One region of the Streptomyces sp. NBC_00016 genome, then DNA from elsewhere that is predicted to be linked to it. Evidence: riboswitches for the same ligand, from Rfam matches in the RefSeq annotation. Region 1 holds a riboswitch; each other region holds the start of a gene.

Region 1 (5,182 bases):
CGGGTCCTCGATGGAGACGAGCGGGTACGCGGAGACGAGCTCCTCGTAGTACTCGGTCATCTCGGCGGCCGAGCGGGACTTGCCCTCGAACTCGTACTTGCCGTCCTTGTAGAACTCGGACGCGGCGACGTCGAGCGCGAGCGCGATCTGCTCGCCGGGGACGTAACCGGCCTGCTTGATGGCCTCGATGATGAGGTCGAGCGCGGCGCGGTTGGACTCCAGGTTCGGGGCGAAGCCGCCCTCGTCGCCGAGGCCGGTGGACAGGCCCTTGGTCTTCAGCACCTTCTTGAGGGTGTGGTAGACCTCGGCACCCCAGCGCAGGGCCTCGGAGAAGGACTCCGCGCCGATCGGGGCGATCATGAACTCCTGGATGTCCACGTTGGAGTCGGCGTGCGAGCCGCCGTTCAGGATGTTCATCATCGGCACCGGCAGCAGGTGCGCGTTGGGGCCGCCCAGGTAGCGGAACAGCGGCAGGTCGCTGGCCTCGGAGGCGGCGTGCGCGACGGCGAGCGAGACGCCGAGGATGGCGTTGGCGCCGAGCGAGCCCTTGTTGTCGGTGGCGTCCAGGTCGAACATGGCCTGGTCGATCAGGCGCTGCTCGGTGGCGTCGTAGCCGACGAGCTCCGGGCCGATCTGCTCGATGACGGCGAGGACGGCCTTCTCGACACCCTTGCCGAGGTAGCGGTTGGGGTCACCGTCGCGGAGCTCGATGGCCTCGAAGGCACCGGTGGAGGCGCCGGACGGAACGGCGGCACGACCCGTGCTGCCGTCGTCGAGGCCGACCTCGACCTCGACCGTGGGGTTGCCTCGGGAGTCCAGGATTTCCCGGGCTACGACGACGTCGATGGACGGCACGAGCATCTCCTTCTTGGGATGTGACGCTGGTTGTGCGGGGCCCAGGGGCCTTGATGAGCCCTTGCTGAGCCTTGCGACTAGAGCCTAACCGCCCCGGGACCGTCGGCAGCCGACCGACCGTCCCGTGGACAGACAGACGGTACCTATTGTTTCCGCCCGGAACAAAGGGGGTGGCCGAGAAAAGCCGACAGGAAGTGACGAACGGGCAAAGAGAAACCCCGCTCCGGTGCGTACGGGGGAACACGCACCGGAGCGGGGGGCCCGTGGGGACGGGGGGTGACCCTCACGAGGTCTTCAGTGTGCCGACCTCGCATATGAGGGCGCTGTGGCTTCTCTGGGGGCCAGGTGTCACTTCAGGCGAAGTGACACATCGGGCGCGGTGTCACTTCAGGTGGAGCTGCTGGCCCGGGTAGATCAGGTCGGCGTCGGTGACGATGTCCTTGTTCAGCTCGAACAGCTTCGCCCAGCCGCCCTTGACCTTGTGCTTCTCGGCGATGGAGCTGAGGGTGTCGCCCTTGACGACCTTGTACTCGCCGTCACCCTTCTTGACCTTCTTGCCGGTCGGGGTGGTGACCGTCTTGGAGGCGGCCGGGCGGTCGGTCGAGCGGGAGGCGCTCTGCTCCTCGGTCGAGCGGCTGCTGGTGCTGCCGCTGTTCGACGAGCCGGAGGAACCGGAGGAGCTGGACGAGCCGGAGCTCGAGGAGTCGGCGCTCGAGCCGTTGTAGGCGGCGCCGGACAGGCCGGTGCCGCAGACCGGCCAGGCACCCTTGCCCTGACCGGCGAGGACCTTCTCGCCGATGGCTATCTGCTGGGACTTGGAGGCCTGGTCGGCGGTGGAGGCGTAGGCGGTGCCGCCGTACGCGGCCCAGGTGGACGCCGAGAACTGCAGACCGCCGTAGTAGCCGTTGCCGGTGTTGATGGACCAGTTGCCGCCGGCCTCGCACTGGGCGACCGCGTCCCACTCGGAGGCGGTGGCGGCGGAGGCGTTGCCGGCCGCCATCAGCGGGGCGGCGATGGCGACGCCGGTGACGCCGGCGAGCGTGGCGACGCGGGTCGCCTTGGAGGGACGGCGGTGCTTGCCCTTGGCGGAAAACAGCATGGTGGATCCCCTCACCGACGCCTGCGAGGTGAGCTGTCGGGTTCGGGCCGTGTGAGTTGCCCGGCCACTTCCTCGCCCGTCGGAGCACTGCTCCGTGGGAGGTGTGGCTTCACCCCAAGCCGTTCCGGTCAACCGACCGGTCCGGCACTTACCTTGGGTCCCCCGCTCCTGCCTACGGCGCTTGACGCGACGACTGTTCCCGGGTCGTCGCTGGCAGGATTCGGCGTTGCGACGGCCGGGGCCCGGGTTGCCGAGCGGCCTCGACCGTAGACACGCGATCGGCGGAATTTCAAAGACGATCAGGGCTTCTGAGACTCATCCCACACTTTCACCAAACCGGACATTCGGCGCGAAGCGTGACGCGAACTCCCGCTGTTTTTCTTGGGCTTTGCGCCCTATTCCACCCCTGTGTCGAGGGTCTGACCGGCGGCGATGTTGCTCGGGTCGACACCGATGAGGTCCCTGTTCTCGGCGTAGAGGGCGCGCCATCCGCCGTCGAGGCCAAGGGAGTCGGCGATGGACGCGAGGGAGTCGCCCTCCTGGACGACATAGGTGGCCGCGGCATGCCGCCCGGCGGAGGCGGCGGTGGTGCCGTCCACGCCGGCGTCGGTCGCACTCTTGGTCGCGGCCTCGTCGGCGGTGGCACCGCGGTGCTTGCCCGAGCCGAGGGAGCCGGTGTCGACCAGGCTCCAAGAACCTTCATCCTGTACATATTTGTCCGACTCGTCCGTACCCGGGGTCGCCGTGGTCGAGCCGTCGCCCGTCGAGCCGTCGCTCCGGCCGCCGGAACCACCGGACGTACCGGAGTCGTCCGTGGCGGCGGAGGAAGAGGACGAAGGGGAGGAAGCGGACGCGGAAGGCGAACTGGAGGAATCGGTGGACGAGTCGGACGATCCGGTCGAGGAGTCCTCGTCGGCCGTGGAACCCGAGGAGCCCGAGGATCCGGACAACCCCCGGGACAGGTCGGACAATCCGGAAGAACCAGATGAGTCGGACGAGCCGGAAGAATCGTCCGCCACGCCGGTGTCCACGTTCAGCGCGCCGTTCTCCTGGGTGAGCCCGGAGGTCAGCCCGCAGGTGCCCCACGCGCCGATCCCCTCGGCCGCGAGCACCTTCTGCGCGACGGCGATCTGCTGGCTGCGGCTGGCCAGGTCGGGACTGGTCGCGTAGTCGAGGCCGCCGTGCGCCACCCAGTCCTTCTGGGTGAGGCTCAGGCCGCCGTACTCGCCACCACCCTCGTCGGCGCTCCACGAGCCGCCGGTCTCGCACTGCGCCACCTTGTCCCACACCGTGCCGTCCGCCGCACTCGCGCCGGAGGCGGCGAGCAGCGGGATGGCGATGGCGGAGCCCGTCACTCCGGCCGCGACAAGGAGGGCCGGGGCCTGGCGGGGGCGACGGTGACGACCGTTCCCGGAGAGCATGCGAGGGGCCTTTCTCTGGACAGCACTGACCGGCGCGGCGGGTGAAATCGATGCGTCGCGCTGACGAGAGAACGTATCGGCAGACGATCACTTGTCACAAGTTAATGCCGCGCAGATCACGTGAAGATCACAGACTTGAGTGTTGGTCACCTTTACTCCGCCGAACGGTCACACTCCGGCTGACATCCGATCAGACGCGGATCGCTTATGGGCCGGAATGCACCGGAGTGAACTCGACCGGCAAAGTCCGCAGCCCGCGCATGATGAGCCCGCCACGCCATCTCAACTCGTCCGGATCCACGGCCAGTCGGAGATCGGGCAGCCGGGTGAGCAGGGTGGCCAGCGCGGCCTGGCCCTCCAGCCGGGCCAGCGGGGCTCCCAGGCAGTAGTGGATGCCGTGGCCGTAGCCGAGGTGCTGGTTGTCACGGCGGGACAGATCGAGGGTGTCGGGGTCCGAGAAGCGCGCCGGATCACGGTCGGCGGCCGCCAGCACCACGAGCACGGGGTCGCCCGGCGCGATGTCCTGGCCGCCGATGCGCAGCGGCTCGGTCGCGAACCGCCAGGTGGCGAGTTCCACGGGGCCGTCGTAGCGCAGGAGTTCCTCGACGCCCGTCTCGAGCAGACCGCGGTCGCCTTCGTCCTCGGTGAGCGACCGCTGGAGGCGTGCGCGCTGCTCGGGGTGGGTGAGGAGGGCGTAGGTGCCGTTGCCGATGAGATTGACGGTCGTCTCGAAGCCCGCGAACAGCAGGATGAAGGCCATGGCGGCGGCCTCGTTCTCGGTGAGGTGCTCGCCGTGGTCCGAGGCACGGATCAGACCCGAGATGAGGTCCTCGCCGGGAGCCGGGTCGGCGGGAAGCTCCGCGCGCTTGCGGTGGATGAGCTCCAGCAGATAACCGCGCATCTTCTTCACCGACCGCGCGACACCGCCCCGCGGGCCCCCGCCGTGCCGGATCATCATCCCCGCCCAGTCGCGGAAGTCGTCCTGGTCCTCACGGGGGACGCCCAGGAGGTCGCAGATCGCGTAGATGGGGAGAGGGAAGGCGAAATCGTGGATGAGGTCGGCCTTCCCCTCGGCGGCGAACCGGTCGATGAGCTGATCCGTCAGCTCCTGGACCCGGGGCGCGAACTCGGCGACCCGGCGCGGGGTGAAGGCCTTGCTGACGAGCCGTCGCAGCCGGGTGTGGTCCGGCGGGTCGATGTTGAGCAGATGCGTCATCAGCTCGGCCTTGCGCTCACCGGGGATGCCGGTCTTGCCCTTGGCGTGCGCCGGTTCGTCGTGGTGCGCCGGGTTCTTGGAGAGCCGCTGGTCGGCGAGGGCCTGTTTCGCGTCGGCGTACCGGGTGACCAGCCAGGCCTCGACCCCACTGGGCAGGACGGTGCGGTGCACGGGCGCGTGCTCGCGCAGCCAGGCGTAGGCGGGGTAGGGGTCGGTCGCGAACTCCCAGGTGAAGAGTTCGGGAGCGGTGCGGTCCGGGTTGTCTGTGTCGGGCTGCTCGGTCACTCCCTGACCGTAGCGGTGTCCTCGCCGCGCTCCGCGAGGGCCTTCCGCGCGGCGGGGTGCCCCATGTCGGCGGCCTTGCGGTACCAGAGGAGGGCTTCGGCGGGGTTGTCCTGCTTCTCGAGGAGCAGGGCGAGCCGGTAGGCGGCGTAGGCGTCGCCCTGGGCGTGGCCCTGCTCGTATCCCTGGCGGGCCTCGTCCGGGACCCCCGTCTTCTCCACCACGGCGGCCCTGTGCGTGGCGTCCAGCCTGCCGTCGCCGGCGAAGTAGTCCGCGGCGTCGTCCAGGCTCTGCCGCGGCTTGCGGAGG
Region 2 (5,182 bases), 530 kb from region 1:
GGTGGGGCATGCCGGCCTCCTGCTGGAGCTGCCGGTCGATCGCGTCCTCGAGGAGGAGGTAGCCGGCAACGTACGCGCGCCAGGCGCGTTGCTCCTCGGGGGTGAGCCAGCGAGTCGTCATGCCCCCAGTGTAAGTTTGTTTCAAACTTGAACCAAGCCCTGCCCGTCATCCCAGGGAGAGCCGCGCCGATGCCGTACCCGTACGTCCTGCTGTCCGCCGCCGTCTCCCTCGACGGCTATCTGGACGACACCACGCCCGAGCGCCTGCTCCTCTCCAGCCGCGCCGACTTCGACCGCGTCGACGAGGTGCGGGCCTCCGTCGACGCCATCCTCATCGGCGCCGGCACGATCCGCGCCGACAACCCCCGGCTCCTGGTGAACTCCCCCGAGCGCCGCGCCGCCCGCGAGGCCGCCGGGCTGCCGCCGTACCCCCTCAAGGTCACCGTCAGCGGCTCAGGGGACCTCGACCCGGCGGCGAACTTCTGGCACACGGGCGGCGAGAAGATCGTGTACACGACGGAGAAGGGCGCCGAGCGGGTCCACGCGCTGGGCATCGCCGCGGACGCCGTCCCGCTCGGCCCCGAACTGGACTGGCGCCGCCTCCTCGAACACCTCCACGACGTGCGCGGCGTGCGGCGCCTCATGGTCGAGGGCGGCGGAACGATCCACACCCAGCTGCTCCGGCAGGGCCTCGCCGACGAACTCCAGCTCGTCCTCGCCCCGCTCTTCGTGGGTGACCCGGCCGCGCCCCGCCTGTTCGGACCGGGCGGCTACCAGGGCGGACGCCTGCGTCTGGTGGAGACCCGGCGCATCGAGGACGTCGTCCTGAACCGCTACGAGCCCACCGCCCCCGGTGCCGGACCGCTGCCCGCCGCGGCCGACCGGCACTGGCTCGCCCTCGCCTGCGCCCTCGCCGCCGACTGCCCGCCGTCGGAGACCGCCTTCAGCGTGGGCGCGGTGATCGTGGCCGCCGACGGCACGGAACTGGCGCGCGGCCACTCCCGCGAGGCCGGCGACCCGGTCGTGCACGCCGAGGAGGCCGCCCTCGCGAAGCTCGACCCCGCCGACCCCCGGCTGCCCACCGCCACCGTCTACAGCAGCCTCGAACCGTGCGCCCGCCGCTCCTCCCGCCCGGCCCCGTGCGCCCGCCTCATCCTCGACGCGGGGGTGCGCAGGGTGGTCACGGCCTGGCGCGAGCCGGACACCTTCGTCACCGAGGCGGACGGAACCGGCCTGCTGACGGCCCAGGGTGTCGACGTCCTCGTGCTCCCGGAGTACGAGGAGCGGGCGAAGGAGCCGAACCGCCACCTCCTCTGAGGCCACCGGGGCCCCGCGGATCAACCGATGTGCTTTCCGCCCCGCTGATGGCGTACAGTTGTGTTCATCGCCGCGGGGTGGAGCAGCTCGGTAGCTCGCTGGGCTCATAACCCAGAGGTCGCAGGTTCAAATCCTGTCCCCGCTACTGATAAACCGAAGGCCGGAATCCGAAAGGGTTCCGGCCTTCGGTGTTTCGTCGACCACTTCGACCACTTCGACCACTTCGACCACTTCGACTGCGTCGACTGCTTCAACTGCGTCGACCACTCCGATCTGTTCCTCACTCTTGGTGACCGGTCGACCGCCCTGCGCATAACGACTGAGTCACCATCAAAACTTCCGTGACTGATGAAGCGTTTCCGGGGCATGTCGAGGCGTGGTCAACTCGCCCGTTTTTCACCGCTGGTAGCCCAAAAGTCCAGGCCAGAAATGTTGTTGATCAAGAGGAACAGCTTGGAAACCCACCCCCGGGTCTATTAACGTTCGATAACGCAGCGCGGTCGTCCCAGCCGGCACCAGAGTCGGCTCCGTGCGGCACGTGCCGAATCCCGCAAGGGAACCGGGGAACCACCACCATGGGGTGAATCACGCGGAAGCCGTCGTGAACTCGCAGAGTCCACGATCGGTATACGCGCGTAGGAGACCTTCCCGCTCCGAACCCGTCAGCTAACCCGGTAGGCGACGGAAGGAAAGGAGTGCGCCCGCGTGGCGTCCAACCCGCCTGCCCCCGAGGCCCCGTACGCGCCCAGCCAGCGGTCCACCGAGACCTTCGGCTACGGCGGCTACCGCCCCGACGAGGGACCTTGGGAGGAGTGGAACCCCACCGCGGAGTCCACTCGCCCGGTACGCGGCAAGCACCGCGTCGCCAAGCAGCGGGGCGGCGGATTCGCCCGCAGCTCCACCGTTCTCGGTGTCGGCGTCATAGCCGCCGTCAGCGCGGGTGGCATGGCCAGCGCCAACACCGGCAAGGCCCCGGTCTCCATCTCGATGCCGGACCTGCCCAACGTGGGCTCGCTCATCTCCGACGAAGAGCCCGTCCCGGAAGCCGCGCCGGCCCTCGCCAGCTTCGGCTCCGAAGCCGCCGTGGACACCGAGGAGAGCACCGCCGACGCCGGCGAGGCGCTGCGCAGCCGGATCATGGCGCAGGCCGAGTCGCAGCAGTCCCAGGTCGAGGTCAAGGCCCTCGCCGCAGCCGCCAAGGCCGAGTCCGACGCCGCCGCCAAGGCCGAGAAGGAGGCGGAGGCCAAGGCCGCCGCCGCGAAGAAGAAGGCCGCCGAGGAGGCAGCCGCCAAGGCCGAGGCCGCGCGCCTGGCCGAGCTGGCCAAGCAGTACACGCTGCCGACCTCCTCGTACACCATCACCTCGACCTTCGGTCAGGCCGGTTCGCTCTGGTCCTCCGGCTACCACACGGGTCTCGACTTCGCCGCGCCGACGGGCACGCTCATCAAGGCCGTCCACAGCGGCACCATCACCGAGGCCGGCTGGGCCGGTTCCTACGGCTACCGCACCATCCTGACCCTGGACGACGGCACCGAGCTGTGGTTCTGCCACCAGTCGTCGATCAGCGTCAGTGTCGGCCAGAAGGTCGCCACCGGTGATGTGATCGGCCGGGTGGGCGCGACCGGGAACGTCACCGGGGCCCACCTCCACCTCGAGGTCCACCCGGGCGGCAGCGCCGAAGGCATCGACCCGGCGGCCTGGCTGCGCGACAAGGGCCTCAACCCCTGAGTCGTCCCTCCGGAGCCCTGAGTCGTCCCTTCAGAGCCCCCGAGCCGGCCCGCCGGGAATCCCGAACCGTTCCTTCGGACCCCGTGAGCCGGTTCGTACGGTCATCCTGATCCACCCGGCAGCCCTGACGCCCTCCGCGTCGGGGCTGCCGGTCTGTTCCGGTCACAGGCGCCGGTCACAGGCGCCGGTCATACGTGCTGTTCACATGTTCTTCGCGTCACGCCCGGAATGGGCGGGCCGTCGGCGCCCGTTGACACGAAGCATGACTTCTCTTCGCAAGCTCGGCTCCTCCGACCTCGAGGTATTCCCGCTCTCCCTCGGCGGCAACGTCTTCGGCTGGACCGCCGACGAGACGGCCTCCTTCGCCGTACTCGACGCCTACGCGGCCGCGGGCGGCAACTTCGTCGACACCGCCGACTCCTACACGGCGTGGATCGACGGCAACAGCGGTGGTGAGTCCGAGACCATCATCGGCAGGTGGGTGCAGGCCCGGGGCAACCGCGACGACGTCGTGATCGCCACCAAGGTGAGCCAGCATCCCGAGTTCCCCGGCCTGTCCGCCGACAACATCAAGGCCGCCGCCGACGCCTCGCTCCGCCGCCTGGGCACCGACCACATCGACCTCTACTACACGCACTTCGACAAGCCCGAGGTGCCCGTCGAGGAGATCGTCGGCGCGCTCGACGAGCTGGTGCGGGCGGGCAAGGTGCGGCACATCGCCGCCTCCAACATCACGCCCGAGCGTCTCCAGGAGTCCCTGGAGTTCTCCGACCGTGAGGGCCTGGCCCGGTACGTCGCCCTCCAGCCCCACTACAACCTGGTCTCCCGCGACACCTACGAGGGCGGACTGCAGGACCTCGCCGCCCGCTTCGGCCTCGCCGCCGTCCCGTACTTCGCCCTGGCCGCCGGTTTCCTCACCGGCAAGTACCGGCCCGGTACGACCGTGCAGAGCGCCCGCGCGGCCGGCGCCGCCAAGCACCTCGACACGGAGCGGGGCCGCAACGTCCTCACCGCCCTGGACGAGATCGCCCAGGCCCACGACACCGAGATCCCCACGGTCGCCCTGGCGTGGCTCGCCGCGCAGCCCACGGTGGCCGCGCCGATCGCCTCCGCGCGGACGGTCGAGCAGCTGCCGGCGCTGCTGGGGGTGGCGCAGTTGGAACTGACGGCGGAGGAGATCACCCGGCTGACCCGCGCCTCGGCCTGATGACCCGACCCGGGCCCCGGCCCGACCTGCCCCGGCCCGACCTGCCCCGGCCCGACCTGCCTCGGACCGGCCTGCCCAGCCCGGCCTACCGGTGCGAGTGGGGAGCGGGATACGGGCCCGACGGATACCCCGGTCCGGGTCCGTGCGTGGGGCCGGGCCCGGGCCCGGGGACGTGTGCCGCGGGGTACCCGTAGCCGTATCCGTACCCATACCCGTACCCGTACCCGTACGACGGCGCCGCCGGACTGCCGTACACCGGCGCCGTCGGGTGGCCGAATCCGGAGCCCTGGCCCTGGCCGTGGGCCGGACCCTGGCCGTACCCGTACACCCCGGGGACCGGCCAGGGCGGCGCGGCCACCCGTACCGGCGGGGCCGTCATCCGGGCCGCGTGGTCCAGCGCGGGCCGGGCGACGTCCATCCGCCGCCACAGTTCGTTGAGCAACTCCCGCTCGCGTACGAGGAAGTCCGCGCCGGCCCGCCCCCGTCGGCCGCGGTGCCGCAGGAACGCGAGGGACGTCGCGTACGCCTCGTACCGAGCGACCTCCCGCGCGGCCGGCTTGCCGAGGTGCCGGCCGGCGTACTCCCGGGCCAGTCGCCGGGCCCGCATCGAGCCGAGCGCGAACGGCTCGGCCGGGGTGAGCCAGCCGGCGGCCGCGTAGGCGGGCAGTTCCTCGCGTACGGTGCGCAGCTCGCGTTGCCGCGTCCACACCACCAGCCAGGTCAGCAGCCCGAACGCGGGCACCATGATCGCCACGTACACCGCGAAGAACCCGAACTCGCCGAACGACGAGGAGCCGTTCCACAGGGCGTGCATGCCCATCGCGAGGAGCAGTCCGGCCAGCGGGACCAGCACGCGCCGCAGGTGCTGGCGGTCCCCGGAGAGCGCGGCGACGCCGAAGCCGATGCCGGTCAGGACGGTGAACAGGGGGT
Region 3 (5,182 bases), 3.0 Mb from region 1:
CGCAGACCCGTCATGTTTACGGGAGGTTGCGAAGTCCTCACACGGTCTGCGCGCTCGGGGCCGCCGGAAAAGCGCAGCCGGTGCGCGCCCGTCGCGCGCTCGGTGTGCAGCGCCGTGATCGCCCGCGCACGCTCGCCGTCGCCGCGCGCCACCGCGTCCACGATGGCGCCGTGCTCCGCCCAGGACTCCACGGGGTTGGCCGGGGCCTCCACCGCGTACATCCAGGCGATCTTGTGGCGCAGCTGGGTGAGCATCGACGTCAGGGCCTGGCTCCCGGAGGACTGGGCGAGCGTCTCGTGGAACCAGCCCCCCAGAGAGCGCAGATCCTCGCTGTTGCCCCGCCTGGCCCGCTCCTGGCCCAGCCGGACGAGGCCGCGCAGCACCTTCAGATGGGCCTCGGTGCGCCGCTGGGCGGCCCGGGAGGCACCGAGCGGCTCCAGGAGCATGCGCATCTCCAGCAGGTCCGCGGCCTCCTGCTCGGTCGGCTCCGCGACGCACGCGCCCGCGTGCCGCCGTGTGACGACGAAACCCTCGGCCTCCAGCGTGCGCAGCGCCTCTCGGACGGGGACGCGGGAAACGCCGTAGCGGCGAGCGAGAAGTTCCTCGGTGAGGCGGCTGCCGCGCTCGTAGACACCCGCGACGATGTCGTCCCGAATGGCCGTGCACACCGAGTGCGCCGGAATACGCATGACGGACCTCCGCCTTAATCCCCGTGAAACGTCGACGATTGACGTGTGTTCCGTGACTCTATTGCAATGGGCGGGGATTTCCGATGGCGGGCCGGAATCCAGGGATATTTTTTGGACAGCAGGACCTCGAAAACGGCGAAAGCCCCGGCCGGGAGGGCCGGGGCAAGACGATCTGTCGCCGTGGGTCGTCAGACGTTCACGCCGTGCGTGCGGAGGTAGGCGACCGGATCGATGTCCGAGCCGTACTCCGCGGTGGTACGGGCCTCGAAGTGCAGATGCGCGCCGGTGACGTTGCCGGTGGCGCCGGACAGGGCGATCCGCTGGCCCGGGGTGACCTGCTGGCCCACCGACACCTCGATGGACGACAGGTGACCGTACTGGGTGTACGTCCCGTCGTTCATCTTGATGACGATCTGGTTGCCGTACGACCCGCCCCAGCCGGCCTCGACGACGGTGCCCAGGCCGACCGCGTGCACGGTGGTGCCGCTGGCCGCGTGGAAGTCGATGCCGGTGTGGCTGCCGGAGGACCACAGGGAGCTGCTGGCCTGGTAGCTGGTCGACACGTAGGAGCCGGTGATCGGCGAGACGAAGGTGTTGAGGCGCTTGCGCTCGGCCTCGCGGGCGGCACGCACGCGTGCCTCGCGCTCCTCCACGGCCTTCTTGGCTGCGGCCTGCCGGGCGGCCTCCTCGAAGGCCGCGTGCTTCTGCACGGCGACCTGGTCGTCGATCTGCTCGACGACGGACTCGCCGGCGGTGACCACGGGGATCAGCCCGGTCTGCTCGGGGGTGGGCTCGGCGGCGAAGGCCGGGGTGGAAGCGACGGTGGCCATGACACCGGTGGTGGTGAGCGCCGCGATGCCCGCCGCGCGGACGCTGGTGCGCTGCATCCGGCTGGGCCGACGGTGCTTCCCGGTGGCGCAGGTGAACGCCATGAAGTTGGGGGTGTCCTTTCCTTCCCTCTCGCCTACCGGGTTAGCTGACGGGTTCGGAGCAGGAAGGTCTCCTACGGACCCCCTCGCGTTCACGCGCGGGCGTCCGATTCACCCCAGGGACTTCACAAGTGGGTCCCCGGCTCCCCTGGCTCGCGCCGTACGGGGACTCGGCGATGACTGTCCGGTGCCGCGGCTGCGGCGCACTGCCTGACGAACAGCCCGGATGACGCTAAGCGGCGCGGGTTTCAATCCTCAAACGGATCCCGGTTTTTGTAGCGCATCCCACAGGGCAGACGGGCAACCTCCGCCTCAATTCGGACATACGGAGGCCCTGGTGACGCTTTCGTCGACCAGGGCCCCCACACGCGCGTGCCGTTGCCGGGAACTACTCCGCGGACACGACCTTCACCTCGCCGATGCCGAGGGCCTCGACCGGCTCCTTGATCTGGGCCGCGTCACCGACGAGGACGGTCACCAGCCGGTCCACCGGGAAGGCGTTCACGGCCGCCGCGGTGGCCTCCACCGTGCCGGTCGCGGCGAGCTGCTGGTACAGCGTGGCCTGGAAGTCGTCGGGCAGGTGCTGCTCGACCTGGTCCGCCAGCGTGCCGGCGACGGCCGCGGCGGTCTCGAACTTCAGCGGCGCCACACCGACCAGGTTCTGCACGGCGACGTCGCGCTCGGCGTCGGTCAGCCCCTCGGCGGCGAGGGTGCGCAGCACCTTCCACAGGTCGTCCAGAGCGGGGCCGGTGTTCGGGGTGTCGACGGAGCCGCTGATGGCGAGCATCGCGGCGCCCGAGCCGTCCGGGGCGGACCGCAGGACCTGACCGAACGCGCGGACACCGTAGGTGTAGCCCTTCTCCTCGCGCAGGACACGGTCCAGCCGGGAGGTGAGGGTGCCACCGAGGCAGTACGTGCCGAGCACCTGCGCGGGCCACACACGGTCGTGCCGGTCGGCGCCGATCCGGCCGATCAGCAACTGCGTCTGGACGGCGCCCGGACGGTCCACGATGACGACCCGGCCGGCGTCGTCGGCGGTCACCGGCGGCACGGGCCGCGGCTCGGCCGAGGAGCCCGTCCAGGCACCCAGGGTGTCGCCGAGGAGCGCCGCCAGGTCGACACCGGTGAGGTCGCCGACGACCACCGCGGTGGCCGTGGCGGGACGGACGTGCTTGTCGTAGAAGGCGCGTACGGCGGCGGAGTCGATCTTCTCGACCGTCTCCGCGGTGCCCTGGCGCGGCCGCGACATCCGCGCGGTGGCCGGGAACAGCTCCTTGGAGAGCTCCTTGGCGGCGCGCCGGGAGGGGTTGGCCAGCTCGTGCGGGATCTCGTCCAGGCGGTTGCGGACGAGGCGCTCGACCTCGCTGTCGGCGAACGCGGGGGCCCTGAGGGCGTCGGCGAGCAGACCGAGGCCCTTGGGCAGGCGCGAGGCCGGCACTTCGAGGCTCAGCCGGACGCCGGGGTGATCCGCGTGCGCGTCCAGGGTGGCGCCGCAGCGCTCCAGCTCGGCGGCGAACTCCTCGGCGGAGTGCTTGTCGGTGCCCTCGGAGAAGGCCCGCGCCATGATCGTGCCGACGCCGTCGAGGCCGGCCGGTTCGGCGTCCAGGGGTGCGTCGAGGAGGATCTCCACGGCGACGACCTGCTGGCCGGGACGGTGGCAGTGCAGCACGGTCAGGCCGTTGGCCAGCGCGGTGCGCTCGGGCGCCGGGAACGCCCACGGCTTGGCCTCGCCCGCCCGGGGCTGGGGGTGGAAGTCCATCGTGGCGAGCTCGGTCACCGGGCCGCCTCCTCGTTCTCGTCGTTCTCGTCCTGGTCGGCGGGGGCTTCGGCGGCGGTCGGCTCGTAGACGAGCACCGCGCGGTTGTCGGGGCGCAGGCGGGCCTTGGCGATCTCCTGCACCTCCTCCGGCGTCACCTCCAGCACGCGCTGGACGGCGTTGAGGGCGAGCTGCGGGTCGCCGAACAGGACGGCGAACCGGCACAGTTCGTCGGCGCGGCCGGCGACCGTGCTGAGCCGGTCCAGCCACTCGCGCTCCAACTGCGCCTGAGCGCGCTCCATTTCCTCGGCCGTGGGGCCCTCCTCGGCGAACCGGGCGAGCTCCTCGTCGATGGCGGCCTCGATGACGGGCACCTCGACGTCACCGGACGTCTTCACGTCCAGCCAGCCCAGGGAGGGTGCTCCGGCGAGCCGCAGCAGGCCGAAGCCGGCCGCGACGGCCGTACGGTCGCGGCGCACCAGCCGGTTGTAGAGGCGGGAGGACTCGCCGCCGCCGAGGACGGTGAGCGCCAGGTCGACGGCGTCGCACGCACGCGTGCCGTCCTCGGGCAGCCGGTAGGCGGCCATCAGCGCGCGGGCCGGCACCTCCTCCTCGACGATCTCGCGCAGCTGCTCGCCGATGACGTCGGGCAGCCCGCCGTCACGGGGCGCGGGCTTGCCGTCGTGGCCGGGGATGGAGCCGAAGTACTTCTCGACCCAGGCGAGGGTCTGCTCCGGGTCGATGTCACCGACCACGGAAAGGACCGCGTTGTTGGGCGCGTAGTACGTGCGGAAGAACGCGCGTGCGTCCTCCAGGGTCGCCGCGTCCAGGTCGGCCATCGAGCCGATCGGCGTGTGGTGGTACGGGTGGCCGTCCGGGTAGGCGAGAGCGGTCAGCTTCTCGAAGGCCGTGCCGTAGGGGACGTTGTCGTAGCGCTGACGGCGCTCGTTCTTGACGACGTCGCGCTGGTTCTCCATCGACTCGTCGTCCAGCGCGGTGAGCAGCGAGCCCATGCGGTCGGCCTCCAGCCAGAGGGCGAGCTCCAGCTGGTGGGTGGGCATGGTCTCGAAGTAGTTCGTGCGCTCGAAGCTGGTGGTGCCGTTGAGCGAGCCGCCGGCCCCCTGGACCAGCTCGAAGTGTCCGTTGCCCTTGACCTGGCCGGAACCCTGGAACATCAGGTGCTCGAAAAGGTGAGCAAGACCCGTACGCCCCTTGACTTCGTGGCGTGAACCGACGTCGTACCAGAGGCACACCGCCGCGACGGGGGTCAGGTGGTCCTCCGAGAGCACCACGCGCAGGCCGTTGGCCAGACGGTGCTCGGTCGCTGTCAGGCCCCCGGAGCCTGCCTGGGCTGTGGCCGTGTGACCCATGGGCATGTACGTCCCTTCCGATCGCGGACGCGGTCGTCGAAACCGCGGTTTTCCTGCCGGTCCTGCCACTGTATGCAAGCGTGCGGACGGTCCGCGAAGTTCCCGGACGACATACGCCGAGAGCGAGATCGCGTAGCCTGCGGGCAGCCGTGGAGGAGATGCCTCTGCGTTCGGGCCGGACGGCCGACGCCGGGTCCTCGCCCGCGCTGTCAGTGCCACGGTCCACAATGGTCCGCGTCAGATCCCGTATCACGCCCCAGCAAGGAGCCGGCAGCGATGGCCCGCCGCAGCACGAAGACCCCGCCGCCCGACGAGTCGTTCGAGGAGCGGATCCTCGACATCGACGTCGTCGACGAGATGCAGGGCTCCTTCCTCGAGTACGCGTACTCGGTCATCTACTCCCGCGCCCTGCCGGACGCCCGTGACGGCCTCAAGCCG

What was found. Region 1 has a riboswitch for cyclic di-AMP ahead of OG933_RS25795 (transglycosylase family protein). Riboswitches for the same ligand answer to the same signal wherever they lie in the genome.
Positions count from the first base shown of each region.
Region 2: another riboswitch for cyclic di-AMP. It lies ahead of OG933_RS23435 (M23 family metallopeptidase); the one in region 1 lies ahead of OG933_RS25795 (transglycosylase family protein).
Region 3: another riboswitch for cyclic di-AMP. It lies ahead of OG933_RS12305 (M23 family metallopeptidase); the one in region 1 lies ahead of OG933_RS25795 (transglycosylase family protein).

Region 1 is NZ_CP108304.1:5,805,656-5,810,837, reverse strand. It holds gene eno (phosphopyruvate hydratase) at 1-861, opposite strand, end outside; gene OG933_RS25795 (transglycosylase family protein) at 1,238-1,954, opposite strand; cyclic di-AMP (ydaO/yuaA leader) riboswitch at 1,958-2,144, opposite strand; gene OG933_RS25790 (transglycosylase family protein) at 2,350-3,375, opposite strand; gene OG933_RS25785 (cytochrome P450) at 3,581-4,876, opposite strand; gene OG933_RS25780 (hypothetical protein) at 4,873-5,182, opposite strand, start outside.
Region 2 is NZ_CP108304.1:5,275,451-5,280,632, forward strand. It holds gene OG933_RS23415 (MarR family transcriptional regulator) at 1-121, opposite strand, end outside; gene OG933_RS23420 (dihydrofolate reductase family protein) at 190-1,317, shown strand; tRNA gene OG933_RS23425 (tRNA-Met) at 1,389-1,462, shown strand; gene OG933_RS23430 (hypothetical protein) at 1,444-1,584, opposite strand; cyclic di-AMP (ydaO/yuaA leader) riboswitch at 1,847-2,015, shown strand; gene OG933_RS23435 (M23 family metallopeptidase) at 2,023-3,045, shown strand; gene OG933_RS23440 (aldo/keto reductase) at 3,308-4,252, shown strand; gene OG933_RS23445 (PrsW family intramembrane metalloprotease) at 4,338-5,182, opposite strand, start outside.
Region 3 is NZ_CP108304.1:2,807,762-2,812,943, forward strand. It holds gene OG933_RS12300 (GntR family transcriptional regulator) at 1-689, opposite strand, end outside; gene OG933_RS12305 (M23 family metallopeptidase) at 878-1,621, opposite strand; cyclic di-AMP (ydaO/yuaA leader) riboswitch at 1,636-1,804, opposite strand; gene OG933_RS12310 (M16 family metallopeptidase) at 2,007-3,395, opposite strand; gene OG933_RS12315 (pitrilysin family protein) at 3,392-4,750, opposite strand; gene OG933_RS12320 (DNA topoisomerase IV subunit A) at 5,021-5,182, shown strand, end outside.